Regions from separate parts of the Herbaspirillum sp. Her4 genome, predicted to be linked through region 2. Evidence: predicted binding sites of a transcription regulator. Region 2 holds the regulator's gene; each other region holds the start of a gene.
The links. Region 2 encodes FliA, which starts transcription of late flagellar genes. Its sites were predicted from a motif close to CTAAAGTTTNNNNNNNNNNNGCCGNTA; they were not measured.

Region 1: motA (flagellar motor stator protein MotA) is a predicted target of FliA. The motif match lies at 2,176-2,202, and genes of this name have one in related genera.
Region 3: ACWFUC_RS13475 (FlxA-like family protein) is a predicted target of FliA. The motif match lies at 2,418-2,444, and genes of this name have one in related genera.

The regions. Positions count from the first base shown of each region.
Region 1 is NZ_CM176330.1:4,641,874-4,646,255, forward strand. Features, by position in the region: gene ACWFUC_RS20930 (hypothetical protein) at 1-98, opposite strand, end outside; gene motB (flagellar motor protein MotB) at 183-1,121, opposite strand; gene motA (flagellar motor stator protein MotA) at 1,201-2,061, opposite strand; gene ACWFUC_RS20945 (class I SAM-dependent methyltransferase) at 2,251-3,045, opposite strand; gene flhC (flagellar transcriptional regulator FlhC) at 3,144-3,758, opposite strand; gene flhD (flagellar transcriptional regulator FlhD) at 3,936-4,253, opposite strand.
Region 2 is NZ_CM176330.1:3,405,080-3,409,461, forward strand. Features, by position in the region: gene flhA (flagellar biosynthesis protein FlhA) at 1-485, shown strand, start outside; gene flhF (flagellar biosynthesis GTPase FlhF) at 482-1,972, shown strand; gene ACWFUC_RS15425 (MinD/ParA family ATP-binding protein) at 2,007-2,810, shown strand; gene ACWFUC_RS15430 (RNA polymerase sigma factor FliA) at 2,816-3,553, shown strand; gene ACWFUC_RS15435 (flagella synthesis protein FlgN) at 3,682-4,140, opposite strand; gene flgM (flagellar biosynthesis anti-sigma factor FlgM) at 4,172-4,382, opposite strand, start outside.
Region 3 is NZ_CM176330.1:2,975,782-2,980,163, reverse strand. Features, by position in the region: gene ada (bifunctional DNA-binding transcriptional regulator/O6-methylguanine-DNA methyltransferase Ada) at 1-347, opposite strand, end outside; gene ACWFUC_RS13485 (Lrp/AsnC family transcriptional regulator) at 533-1,051, opposite strand; gene hppD (4-hydroxyphenylpyruvate dioxygenase) at 1,199-2,314, shown strand; gene ACWFUC_RS13475 (FlxA-like family protein) at 2,509-2,856, shown strand; gene ACWFUC_RS13470 (MFS transporter) at 2,904-4,274, opposite strand; gene ACWFUC_RS13465 (ABC transporter substrate-binding protein) at 4,381-4,382, opposite strand, start outside.

The DNA of each region.
Region 1 (4,382 bases), 1.2 Mb from region 2:
ACCAGGTCCGACTCCACTTCCGTCAATTGGCGGCTGCCGCCGCTGGCAGTATCGAGCAACAAGCGCTTGAGCTCCTGCAGCATGGTCTTGGTCGGCATATCCGGCTCTCTTCCCCTGTTCAATTGGAACACTTCTGCTTCATTGGCAAACCGCGCGCACCCGCGCCGGCGTGGCATCTGTTATCAGTTCTTGGCCGGCGCACTCAGCCCTTGCTGCACATCTTCATCGCTGGCATCGGTGGGGACGTTCAACGAGCCGCTATCCTTTTCCACCAGTTCTTCCGCCTTCTTGTTCATGACGATGATGCTGATGCGGCGGTTGATCGGGTTGAACGGATCTTCCTTGTCCAGCAGCACCGCCGAGGACAAGCCCACCACCCGCAGCACCTTCGATTCGTCCATGCCGCCGGTAATGAGTTCGCGGCGCGAAGCATTGGCGCGGTCAGCCGACAGTTCCCAGTTGCTGTAGCCCTTCTCGCCGCGCGAATAAGGCGTGGCATCGGTGTGGCCGGACAGGCTGATCTTGTTGGGCACGTCGTTCAATGTGCGGCCGATCTCATGCAGGATCTCCTTGGTATAGGGCTGCAGTTGCGCACTGGCCAGGGCAAACATGGGACGGTTCTTCTCGTCCACGATCTGGATGCGCAGGCCTTCCGAGGTGATGTCGATCAACAGCTGGTTCTTGAACTGCTTCAAGGTAGGATTGGAATCGATGGCCTTTTCCAGGCGCGACTTCAGTTCTTCCAGCCGGGTGCGCTCGGCGCGTTCCAGCTCCTGCTGTGCCTGTTTCAGGTTCTGCTTGCGCGAGACCACATCGTTCTCGCCCTTGCGCAGCTGGCCGTCCTGGCGGGTCAGATCCTTGCCGCCGCCGGGCAGCACCGTGTTGGCATCACCACTGCCGGAACCGCCGGCCATGGCCACCTTCAGCGGCGTCTTGAAGTATTCGGCGATCCCGTTCAGGTCGCCCTTGGCGGTCGATCCCAGCAGCCACATCAGCAGGAAGAAGGCCATCATCGCGGTCACGAAGTCGGCGTACGCAATCTTCCAGGCGCCACCATGGTGACCCCCGCCGCCTTTCTTGATCCGCTTGACGATAATGGGACGTAGACCTTCGTCGGCCATGCCTGTGCTCCTGCTTCAATACTGATGTCTGTGTGAATCGCCCTGCCTGCCGGCCTCCCCTGGCCGGCCTGCCGACCGCTTACTTGCCCTTGGCCTGCTTGACGTGCTCTTCCAGTTCGAGGAAGGTCGGACGTTCGGTCGAGAACAGGACCTTGCGGCCGAATTCGATCGACAGTGCCGGCGCATAGCCATTCAGGCTCGCCAGCAACGTCACCTTCACGCACTGGTAGATCTTGGTCGATTCGTGCAGCTTCTGTTCCAGCAAGCTGGAGAGCGGGCCCACGAAACCGTAGGCCAGCAGAATACCGAGGAAGGTACCGACCAGCGCGTGCGCGATCAGCATGCCCAGCTCGGAGGGAGGGATACCCACCGACTCCATGGTGTGCACCACGCCCATCACCGCCGCCACGATACCGAAGGCCGGCATGCCGTCGCCCAGCTTGGCGATGCAGTGCACCGGAATCTCGCCCTCGTGATGGTGGGTCTCGATTTCGTTGTCCATCAGGTTTTCGATCTGGAACGCATCCATGTTGCCCGACACCATCAGGCGCAGGTAATCGGTCATGAACTCGATCAGGTGATGGTCCGCCAGCACGCCAGGGTACTTGCTGAAGATGGGGCTGCTTTCCGGCTCTTCGATGTCGCCTTCGATCGACATCAAACCCTCTTTACGGGATTTGGTGAGGATCTCGAAGAGTAGCGCCATCAGTTCCATGTACAGCGCCTTGGTGTAGGTGCTGCCCTTGAAGACCGTCGGCAAAGCCTTCATGGTGGCCTTGATGGCCTTGTTGTTGTTACCGACCAGGAAAGCGCCCAGCGCGGCGCCGCCGATCATGAGCAGTTCGAGTGGCTGGAACAGTGCCCCCAGGTGGCCGCCCGACAGGGCAAAGCCGCCGAAGACGGACCCCATGACCACGATATATCCAATGATGACTAGCAAGTGCCTACTCCCGTCCCTGTGGCGTTGAGTGTATTTTCACGTTCGTCAGATTACAGGTATTCCAGTCAAGCAAATGGGGGAATACATATCCGAAAAACGCCCTTCCTTTTCGATTTACGGCTGAATTGGCGCAAACTTGATACGTCGCGTCTCGCAGCCCCTGTAAAGGGTCTCTTTACCTGTGTCGCCTCACATGCGCCATCCGTGCAGCACCCTGCCCCCGTGCTCCGGTTCGACCACCACATCCGGAGTGGTACCGGGGATATGAAATTCGTAGCTCAGAAGCAGTGTCCCCGGCTTCATCTCAGCGCGCGCCTTGTGCCACAGCGCCTCCATCGCCGCCGGTGACAGATAGGCAAACACCACGTCATAGTCACCAAAATCCAGCAGCAGGTAGTCGCCGCGCACGAAGCGGCAGCGATTGCCCGCCAGTGCCGCCCGCAGCCGGCTCACCAGCCACGGCAAGGGCGCAATCTCGATGCCGGTGAATTCACTCTCGGGCCGGCGGCGCGACAGGTCCAGGACGGCACCGCCCAGGCCACTGCCGATATCCATGAAACGGATCGGCCGCCCCTCGGGCAAGAGACCCGCCACGGCATCCCAGGCACTCTGCCCGGAAGGGTAGAACGGCACCTGACTGCGAAAGGTCGACCAGAACAGCACCAGCATGAACAGGAACACCGCCAGGAACACCCACGACGGCAGGTGCAACTGACCCACGCCCAACGCCGCCAGCGGGAACACCAGCAGGATCAGCCACCACCACGCGGCCATGCGGCGCAGTCGTGCCAGAAGCGCAGCGATCACGCCATGCAGCAGGGAAGTCTGGAGGGGGGAAAGAGGAGCGAGACCGGCGCGCTGGAACAGCACGTCCAGCACGTTGGCACCAATCAGGCCCAGCACGAACAGCAGCAAGGCCTGGATGGCCGGCGCCTGCCACAGGGGCCTGCGCCCGGCACCGGGGTGATTCTCAGGTTCGGACATCGAGGCAATCGGCCTTATTCTTTTTTGGTTGAACACCCTGGCCCATTACCACCCTGCTGCTCGCCAGCAGCAAGGCATCGGTACATCCCTGTTCCGGCTCAGGCCACGGCGGCCAGCACCGGCTCGGTGCCCAGGGGCGCGGAAGCAGCAACAGGCATGGCGCCTTCGACCAGCCCCATGATGACCGCATCCTTGGCCTTCTTGGTCTTGCCGGCGCGCGAGGGCATGTGGCACAGGCCGCACAGGTAGTCCTGATGCAGGTCCAGGCGATGCACCACGAAGTGGCCGTGGCACTTGCAGCAGGGCGTGGTCATGAGCATCTTGCTTTCGAAGAAGCGCACCAGCGTCCAGGCACGGGTCAGCGACAGCACCGGCTCGCCGGCATCGTTGTAGCCGACCTGCTCCAGGTAGAGCTTGTAGGCCTTCATGACGGCCTCGATGCCACTGATGCGGGCATGCTCGATCAGGTAGCGGTGAATGTTGATGAACAGCGAAGAATGGATATTGGGCTGCCAGGTGATGAACCAGTCCGTCGAGAACGGCAGCATGCCCTTGGGCGGCGAGACACCCTTCAATTCCTTGTACAGCTTCAGCAGTCGCTCGCGCGACAGCGAGGTTTCCGATTCCAGCAACTGGAGGCGTGCCCCCAGATTGATCAGTTCAATGGCCAACTGAATTTCCTGCGCCTCTGTCACAACGCTCTTTTTAGCCATGGTGCAACCCCCCGGTGATTTCGTAATAAAACTGCCTGACCCCAATTCGCCGGCCCCGGGCGGGCGAACTTTCAGGCATGAATGCAAGACCGAAACTGAATAACTCTGTAGAACGTCTTCCCCTCCGGCGCGTTGACTGTCTCTGGCCGCGCCGGCCATGCTTTTTGTCTTGTTGTTTTACGAAATTTGCTCGCCGGGCTGGCAGGCCATCAGGATGGCTGCGTGTGACTGCGCCAGGCTCTTGTCCTTGTTGTAGTTGGTCAGCATGCCGAGGATGGCGCCGTCGTCGAAACGGAAACGGGTCAACATCATGTTGGTCGCCGCCAGCTTCATGATCTGCACGTTGGACAAGCCTTCGATCAGATCGGCGATCTCGGCGCTGATACCCAGACGGAAGATTGCGGTCGGTTTGTCCGAACGGATCATTTGCTGCGCCAGCATGAGATAGCTCAGGTTGGCATCGCGGATCTCCGCCATCATGTCGTTGGTATTCATTTGCACCCCACCTCGGTAAGTACTTCCTACGGCTCACGCGGCTGAACGCTGCATCGAGCTGCTTACAATCGCTTACATTTACTTGACTGCAAGCCAATTCTGAGGGGGGCAGGACAGGCGGGAAATTAG
Region 2 (4,382 bases):
CGCTGCAGAAGGTCTTGCAGAACCTCTTGCTGGAAGGCGTGCATATCCGCGATATGCGCACTATCATCGAAACATTGGCCGAACACGCCGCCCGCATTCAGGATCCGACCGACCTGACGGCGATTGTACGGATTGCGCTGGGACGCGCCATCGTGCAACAGATTTTCCCGGGCGAGAGCGAGCTGGCCGTCATGGCCCTCGATTCCAAGCTCGAACGCCTGCTCATGCAGGCACTGCAGGCCAGTGGCGACACCGGCGGCATCGAGCCGGGCCTGGCCGATTCGCTGGTGCAGCAGACCGAAATGGCGGCGCAGCGCCAGGAGCAGATGGGCCTGTCGCCCGTGTTGCTGGTCGGCGCACCGCTGCGGACCTTGCTGGCGCGCTTCCTGCGCCGCGCCATGCCGCAGTTGCGCGTGCTGTCGCACGCTGAAGTACCCGAGTCGAAAACGATTAAAGTTACCAGCCTAGTTGGAGGGCAAGCATGAACGTCAAGAAATTTATCGCCAATTCTTCTCGCGAGGCCTGGCGTCAGGTGCGCGAGGCGCTTGGCCCGGATGCCGTCATTCTCTCCAACCGCAATATTCCTGATGGGGTGGAGATCCTGGCCATGGCCAACGAGGACATGACCACCCTGGTGGCCCCGACCGGCGCGCGCGACCCCAATGCTCGCCCGCAGGCGGCCTCGCTGCAGCAGCAGTCCGGTGCGCCGAACGCACAGCAGGCCAAGCGTCCGGCGCTGCTGTCGTCGCCGCTGGCCCAGCAGCCGCCCCGCGCCGCGCGCCCCGAGCATGCGCCATTGCTGGACCAGCCGGCCCACGGCCGCGCGCCTGCGCGCCCGGTGGAAGCTGCTCCGGCCAGCGATGCCCGCGTCTGGCGCAGCCGCCGTGCGGAGCAGGAGGCCGGTGGCCGTCCGGCCTCGGCCCAGCAGGCGCAGGAATCTGGTGAACATGACCAGCGTCCACGTTCGGCCCTGCCTGAATTCGATGGCAAGGACTACGACGAAATCCTTTCCGAAGTCATGAGCGAGATCCGCTCCATGCGCGGCGTGCTGGAAACCCAGCTGGCCGAGATTTCCTGGGGCGGTACGCAGAAACGCGATCCGCTCAAGGGCGTGGTACTGAAGGAAATGCTGGCGGCCGGCTTCTCGGCCAGCCTGTCGCGCCTGATCACCGAAAACCTGCCTGCCAACTCCAAGTCGCAGGACATCATGTTCTGGGTCAAGTCGGTGCTGGCGCGCAATCTCAATACCCTGGCCAACGAAAACGAACTGCTGGAAAACGGCGGCGTCTTCGCGCTGGTCGGCCCCACTGGCGTTGGCAAGACCACCACCACCGCCAAGCTGGCGGCGCGCTGCGTGATGCGCCACGGCTCCGGCAAGCTGGCCCTGATCACGACCGACGGCTACCGTATCGGTGGTTACGAACAACTGCGCATCTACGGCAAGATCCTGGGTGTGATGGTGCACTCGGTCAAGGATGAGACCGACCTGCGCATCGCCCTGGAAGAGCTCAAGGGCAAGCACACCGTACTGATCGATACCGCCGGTGTCGGCCAGCGCGACCAGATGGTGGCCGAGCAGGACGCCATGCTGGCCGGTGCCGGCGTGGACATCAAGCGCCTGCTGTGCCTCAATGCCACCGCCACCGGCGGTACGCTCAATGAAGTGGTACATGCCTATTCCAGCTCCGGGCTGGCCGGCTGCATCATCACCAAGCTGGACGAAGCCGCCACCATCGGCAACGTGCTGGATGTGGTGATCCGCCACAAGCTCAACCTGCATTACGTGGCCAATGGCCAGCGCGTGCCGGAAGACCTGCACGTGGCCAACAAGCTTTATCTCGCCGACCGTGCCTTCAAGCAGAAGCGTGAAACGGCCCCTTTCGAATTCCAGGAAGGTGAGTTGCCGGGCGTGATCGGTCCTACTGCCATGTCCATGAATGACCGGGGACTGCGTGAGGTGAGCTTTGGCTAGTTACGATATCGACCAGGCAGCAGGGTTGCGCCGGATGCTGGAGCGTCCGGTGCCCAGGCTGTTCACCTTCTTCTCGGTGCTGGGTGAGGAAGAGAAGAGTGCCATGCTCATCAATCTGGCGGCGTCACTGTCACAGGCCAAGCACAGCGTGCTGGTGGTGGATGGCGACGTGGCCACAACCGGTCTGCTGACCCGCATCGGCCTGCGTCACGACGTGGCGACGCTGCAGGAAGTAGCGCGCATGGAGCGTCCCATGGCGGAAGCCACACGGCTCCTGCCGGAAGGTTTTTCGATGGCGCGCATCGCCCGCCGCAACGTGCCCTCGGCGACCGATCCGCATGCCGGCCGTCTGGCGGAGATCTTCGACAGCCTCATCGAGCAGGCCGAGATCACACTGGTCAATGGCGTGCTGGCACGCGACCTGTCGCTGCCTGTGCCGACCATGGAAATGGGTGAGATCGTGATCCAGGTCTCGACTACGGCGTCTTCGATCAAGGCGGCCTATGTGCTCCTCAAGAGCCTGAGCGACCGCATCGGTCGCCGTCCTTTCAGTCTCATCGTCAACGATGCCACCGAAGCCGAAGCCCGTACCGTCTACGCCAACATGGCCCAAGCGGCCAGCCGCTACCTGGCGGCGCAGCTCAATTTCATCGGCGCGATTCCGGCGGATGACCATATTCGCCGCGCCACCGGACAGGGGCGGGCGGTGATGGACGTGTTTCCCTTCGCCGGTGCCGCGCTGGCCTTCCAGCGCCTGTCCAAGCGCTTCACCGCCGGTCCGGATACGGCCCGCAGCAGCTACGGGATGGCCACCGACGGCGCCAGTCTGGGAGTGTGACGTGCATGTATAACGTCAAGGGAAAAAAGGGCAAGAACGACGTACTGGAGCAGCATGCGCCGCTGGTCAAGAAACTGGCGCATCAGCTCAAGGCCAAGCTGCCCCCCAGCGTAGAGGTGGACGACCTGATCCAGGCCGGCATGATGGGCTTGCTCGACGCCGTCAACCGCTACGAGGAAACCCATGGCGCGCAGTTCGAGACCTACGCCGTGCAGCGTATCCGTGGTGCCATGCTGGATGAGCTGCGCAGCAGCGACTGGCTGCCGCGCAGCATCCGCCAGAATGCGCGCAAGGTGGAAGAAGCCATGCAGTCCCTGCTGCAGCAACTGGGCCGCCAGCCGCAAGAAGCGGAAGTGGCGCAGCACATGAAGATCAGCCTGGCCGAGTATCAGTCGCTGCTGACCGACTGCGGCGGCCACCAGTTGATCTATTACGAAGATTTCCACGACGACGATGGCGGCCACGAACACTTCCTGGACCGCTACCAGACCGGCGACGGCGAGGATGATCCGCTGCAGAGCCTGATCAATGGCGGTTTCCGCGAAGCCGTGGTGGATTCCATCAAGGCCTTGCCCGAGCGTGAGCAGATCCTGATGGCGCTCTACTACGAGCAGGAAATGAACCTCAAGGAAATCGGCGCCGTCATGGGCGTTTCCGAATCGCGCGTGTGCCAGTTGCACAGCCAGGCGATCTCGCGCATGCGTTCGTATCTGCGCGAGCATTCCTGGAGCGGGGTGGCCTGAGGCTGCCTGCCTTCAGGGCGCAGATCCGAGAGAGGACGCAGGAAGCGTTAACGACAAAGCCCGGCAAATGCCGGGCTTTTTGTTGATGCGATCTTGCGGTGCTTCCGTGAGCGGGAAGCGGCTGAAACTTATACCACGCCTAGACGGCGTCCCGAGGATCGGATGCTGTTCTGGCCGTCCGGGCCATAGAAATTGCCGGTGCCGGTCTTGCCTTGCAGGATGGTCAGGGCGCTCTGATTGATGGAGAGCTTCTTGCCAATCAGCAGGCCATTGACGCGGTTCAGTTCCTTGGCGTCCTGCGCCAGTTCGAACAGGCTGGCCCAGATCTCGCGGTCAGCGTCGCTGGCTTGCTCATTCATCCACTGTTGCATGCCGCTTTCATCTGCACTGTAGCCGAGGCTGCCCAGCAGCGCGTGGCGATTGCCGGCCAGCGTGGACATTTCAGCAACGATAGCGGCCTTTTCGGTAATGATGTCGGTCAGGCCTTCGGCGGTGGCTTCCGCCAGCAGTGCCTGTTCCTGGCTCAGTTTTTCCACCAGGCGCGACAGCGCGGCGTGTTCCAGGGACAGGTTGCTGGCCGGATTCATGCGAAAGATCCTCTGAGCGGTAAAACGGGAATCAGGCCGGGCGGGCGCTGATGAGATTCTTGACAGTATCGATCACGCCGTCGGCGATCTTGTCGGCATCGATCTGGAAAGTGCCGTTGGCGATGGCCGCTTTCAGCTTTTCCACTTTTTCGGCATTGAAACCGCCGTTTTTGGTGTCCTTGGTTTCCAGCGCCTGATAGGTGCTGGACAAGCGCACGCTGTCCGAAGCCGCTTTGGTGGCG
Region 3 (4,382 bases), 430 kb from region 2:
TGTTCCTCGGCCTGCGCGATCAGGCGGCAGGCTTGCGCGATGGCCTGTGCCTGGCGCTCTTGCAAGGGCGGCTGGTCCGGCTTGCAGCGCTGGCATGGACGAAAGCCCGCTGCTTCGGCCGCAGCGCAGCTGGCGTGGAAGGCCACGTTCTTGCGCAAGGGTGTGCGTGCCCCGCAGGAGGGCTTGCAGTACACGCCGGTGGTGCGCACCGCATACCAGAACCGGCCATCGAAAGATGCATCGCGCTGCTGCACGGCTTGCCAGCAGGTGTCGGGATCGAGTCCGTTGACGTCGGCGGCGGAGGCAGCGGAGCTAGTCGGCGGAGGAGAAGAAGTGATGGTCAGCATGGAGCGCTCCCGGAATCGGATGCCACTGATTCTAGGCCTGCGCTGACGGGGCAGCACTCCGGCGATTGCTTTTGAATTCCTGAGCCGGATCAGAGGCGGAGCAAAGCCTGATAAAAAGCATCATTCGATTATTCAATGATTGAGGCATCCAATCATTGAATAACGACATCATGCTTTTTGAAACCTCACTGCGAGAAGCGGATGCGCTGGCGCGACTTCACCGGCTGCATCACGTGTTCCAGCGGCAGTTCATGGGATTGCTTGACCTTTTTGAGGGTGATGTTGGACTTGACGTTGGTCACGCCCGGCAGGCGCAGCAGGCGCGTCATCATGAATTCGGAGAAAGCGGCCAGGTCGGGGGCCACGATGCGCAGGATATAATCGCCCTCGCCCGTGACGGAGAAACATTCGGTCACTTCCGGCATCGTTTCCACGGCCTTCTCGAAGAGTTCGCCTCGGGTTTCGCCCTGGCGGTCCAGGGTCACGGTGGTGAACGCGGTCACGCCCAGACCGACCACGGCCGGGTCCAGCACGGCGGTGTAGCGTTCGATGACATGGGCTTCTTCCAGCCGCTGCACGCGACGGCTGATCTGCGAAGTGGACAGGTGGACTTTCAGACCGAGGGCGCTATTGGTAATATGGCCATCTCGCTGCAGCTCGGTCAGCAAGGCCAGGTCGTAGCGGTCCACGTTGATGATGCTCATTTGTCTCTCCAAAGTTCATATTTAAGAATTATTTGTGCATATTATCTAATATATCGCGCAAAAAACAATCACAAATTGCAGTCTTGACGCAATAAACTCCTCGCATGGGCCGCGCTTGGCGGCCCTCCCCACACGAGGAGACACCAGATGGGCCACGCAGACACCCAGTTCGCCACCGCAGCCGCCAATTCCCCTGTCCGCGCCAGCGGCGACCTGTTCGACAATCCCATGGGCACCGACGGCTTCGAGTTCGTCGAGTACACCGCCGCCGATCCGGCCGGCATTGCCGCCGTGCTGGAGCTGATGGGTTTCACCGCCGTGGCGCGCCACCGCTCCAAGAATGTCACCCTGTATCGCCAGGGCCAGATCAACTTCATCCTCAACGGCGAACCCGGCAGCAATGCCGCCGCCTTCGCCCAGGTGCACGGGGCTTCGGTGAACGCCATGGCCTTCCGCGTCAAGGATGCGGCCCATGTGTACAAACGTGCACTCGAACTCGGTGCCGAAGGCGTGGAAGCCAAGCTGGGCCCGATGGAACTGAACATTCCTGCCATTCGCGGCATCGGCGGCTCGCTGCTCTATCTGGTGGACCGCTATGGCGACAATGGCTCCATCTATGACGTCGACTTCCAGTTCTTCCCTGGCGTGGAGCGCAATCCCAAGGGCGTGGGCCTGACCTACATCGACCACCTGACCCACAACGTCATGCGCGGCGCGATGGACACCTGGTCGTCGTTCTATACGCGCCTGTTCAATTTCCGCGAGATCAAGTATTTCGACATCGAGGGCAAGGTCACCGGCCTGCGTTCGCGCGCCATGACCAGCCCCTGCGGCAAGATCCGCATTCCCATCAACGAGAGTGCCGACGACAAGTCGCAGATCGAGGAATTCATCAAGCAGTACAACGGCGAAGGCATCCAGCACATCGCCCTGGGCACCGACGACATCTACCAGACCGTGCGCGCCCTCTATGCCCGCGGCGTGCCGCTGCAGGACACCATCGCCACCTACTATGACCTGGTGGAACGCCGCATCCCCGGCCATGGCGAAGACCTGGCTGCCTTGCGTGAACTTAAGATCCTGATCGACGGCGCACCCACCGATGGCCAGGGCCTGCTGCTGCAGATCTTCACGCAGAACCTGATCGGGCCGGTGTTCTATGAAATCATCCAGCGCAAGGGCAATGACGGCTTCGGCGAGGGCAATTTCAAGGCCCTGTTCGAATCCATCGAGCTGGACCAGATGCGCCGTGGCGTGATCTGATCCCCTGACCGCAGCCACTGCGGGCCGCCCTGAGGACGCCCGCATGTCGAAGGCGCAGCACCCTTTACGGGACTGCGCCTTTTACTTTTTTTACTTTCCGTGGCTCAAGATGTCCGCGTGGCTGCCGTAAAACAAAGCGAAGGCACTATCGCAGTCCCCTTGCAATCCTTGCGCCCCTGTGGGCTGGAGTTCGCATGAACGTCGCGTATGAACAAGAACAACCTGCCCACGCTGAAGTCGCAGTGGCAGACACGCTGGACCATGACCCCGCCGAGCTGGTGGCGCAATTGAGCCACCGCATCCTGCTCCTGCAGCAGCAGGCGCAGTCCCTGGCGCGTTTCCCGGGCAACCGGGATGGCAAGCAGCAGCGCCAGTTGCTGCAGCAGCAGATCCGCAATCTCTACCAGCAATTGTTTGCGCTGGAACAGCAGCAGGCGCAGCAGCGCCGCCGCAGCGAAAACTATCTCAGCATGGCGCTCTCCGTGGCGGCCCATGCCGCGCACCAGCATGCCCACGGCGAGACGGTGGCACCGGCGCTGTAAGCCCGGCAAACCCGGTCTCAACGCCCTGCCCTGCCCGGTCCTCCCGCTCAATAACGCAGCCGCGACAGGCTGACCAGGCTGGCCGCGCCCGCCAGGGCGGCGGCAAAGCACAGGACCAGCGCATACGGCGAGCCCGAGAACCCCATCAGCATCGCCACCACCGACGCCCCGACGGTCTGCCCGGTCAGGCGTGCCGTGCCCAGCATGCCGCTGGCTCCGCCGGTCCGTTCACGCGGCGCGGCACTGATCATGGTGCGGTTGTTGGGCGACTGGAACAGTCCGAAGCCGATACCGCACACCGCAAACATGGACAGCATCAGGCCATCGGGCGTGCTGCGGTCCACCGTCAGCAAAGCCAGCAATCCCAGGCACATCACGGCCAGCCCGATCCCCCCCAGCAAACCCGCAGCGACGCGGTCCGACAGCTTGCCGGCCACCACGCCGGTCAGCGCAACGGCCACCGGCCAGGCCGTCAGCAGCATGCCCGCACGCGCGGCGCCCATACCCAGATGATTCTGCAGCATGAAGGGCAACATCACGAAGACCGCCATCTGCGCTGCAAAGGAGCAGAACGAGGTCCCGATCGACAAGGCAAACAAGGGGATGCGCAGCAGGTCCAGCGGCAGCATGGGCGCGCTCGGCGACTGCAGCTTGAGCAGCAATGCCAGGCTGATGGCGGTCAGCAGCGCGCAGCCCGCCACCACCCAGCCGCCTTGCAGGTGGCCGATGGCATCGATGGTGTAGAGCAGCAAGCCGATGAAGGCCATGCACAGCAGCGCCGACTGGCGATCGAAACGGCGGGCCGACAAGGGATTGAACGGCAAGGCGCGGCTGCCCACGGCCAGCGCCGCCAGCCCCAGCGGGATGTTGATGAGGAACAGCCAGTGCCATGAGCCCAGATGCAGGATGACCCCGGCCACGGTGGGCCCCAGCGCATTGCCGGTCCCGGCCACCAGCGCGTTGTAGCCGATGGCCCGGCCCAGCTGCCGGGCCGGATAGATGAAGCGGATCAGCGCGGTATTGACCGACAGGATGCCGGCCGCCCCCAGCCCCTGCAGCACCCGCGCCAGGCTCAGTTGCAGCATGTCGCCGCTGGCTGCACACGCCAGCGAGGCCAGGGTGAACAGAAACAAGCCGCCCAGGTAGACGCGCCGATAGCCGATCACTTCGCCCAGGGAGGCCAGCGGCAGCAGGCACACCGCCATGGCGATCTGGTAGCTGTTGATGACCCAGATGGCATCGGCATCGCTGGCTTTCAGGTCGGTGGCCATGACCGGCAACGCCAGATTGGCGATGGAGCCGTCGAGCACCGCGATGCTCAGGCCCAGCACGACGGTGGCGATGGCCAGCAGCCGCTGGCGCGGCGGCAGGCCATCATGATCGGGGGAAGTGGAAGACGATGCGGAAGTAACTGCCATGAACCTGCTCTATCGCTCTGTTCTCTATTGCTCTGTTGCTCTGTCCGTGCGCGAGGAAAACGAAGCAAGGAAACGGACGCCGCTGCGCCCGGATCGGATGATGCCGTC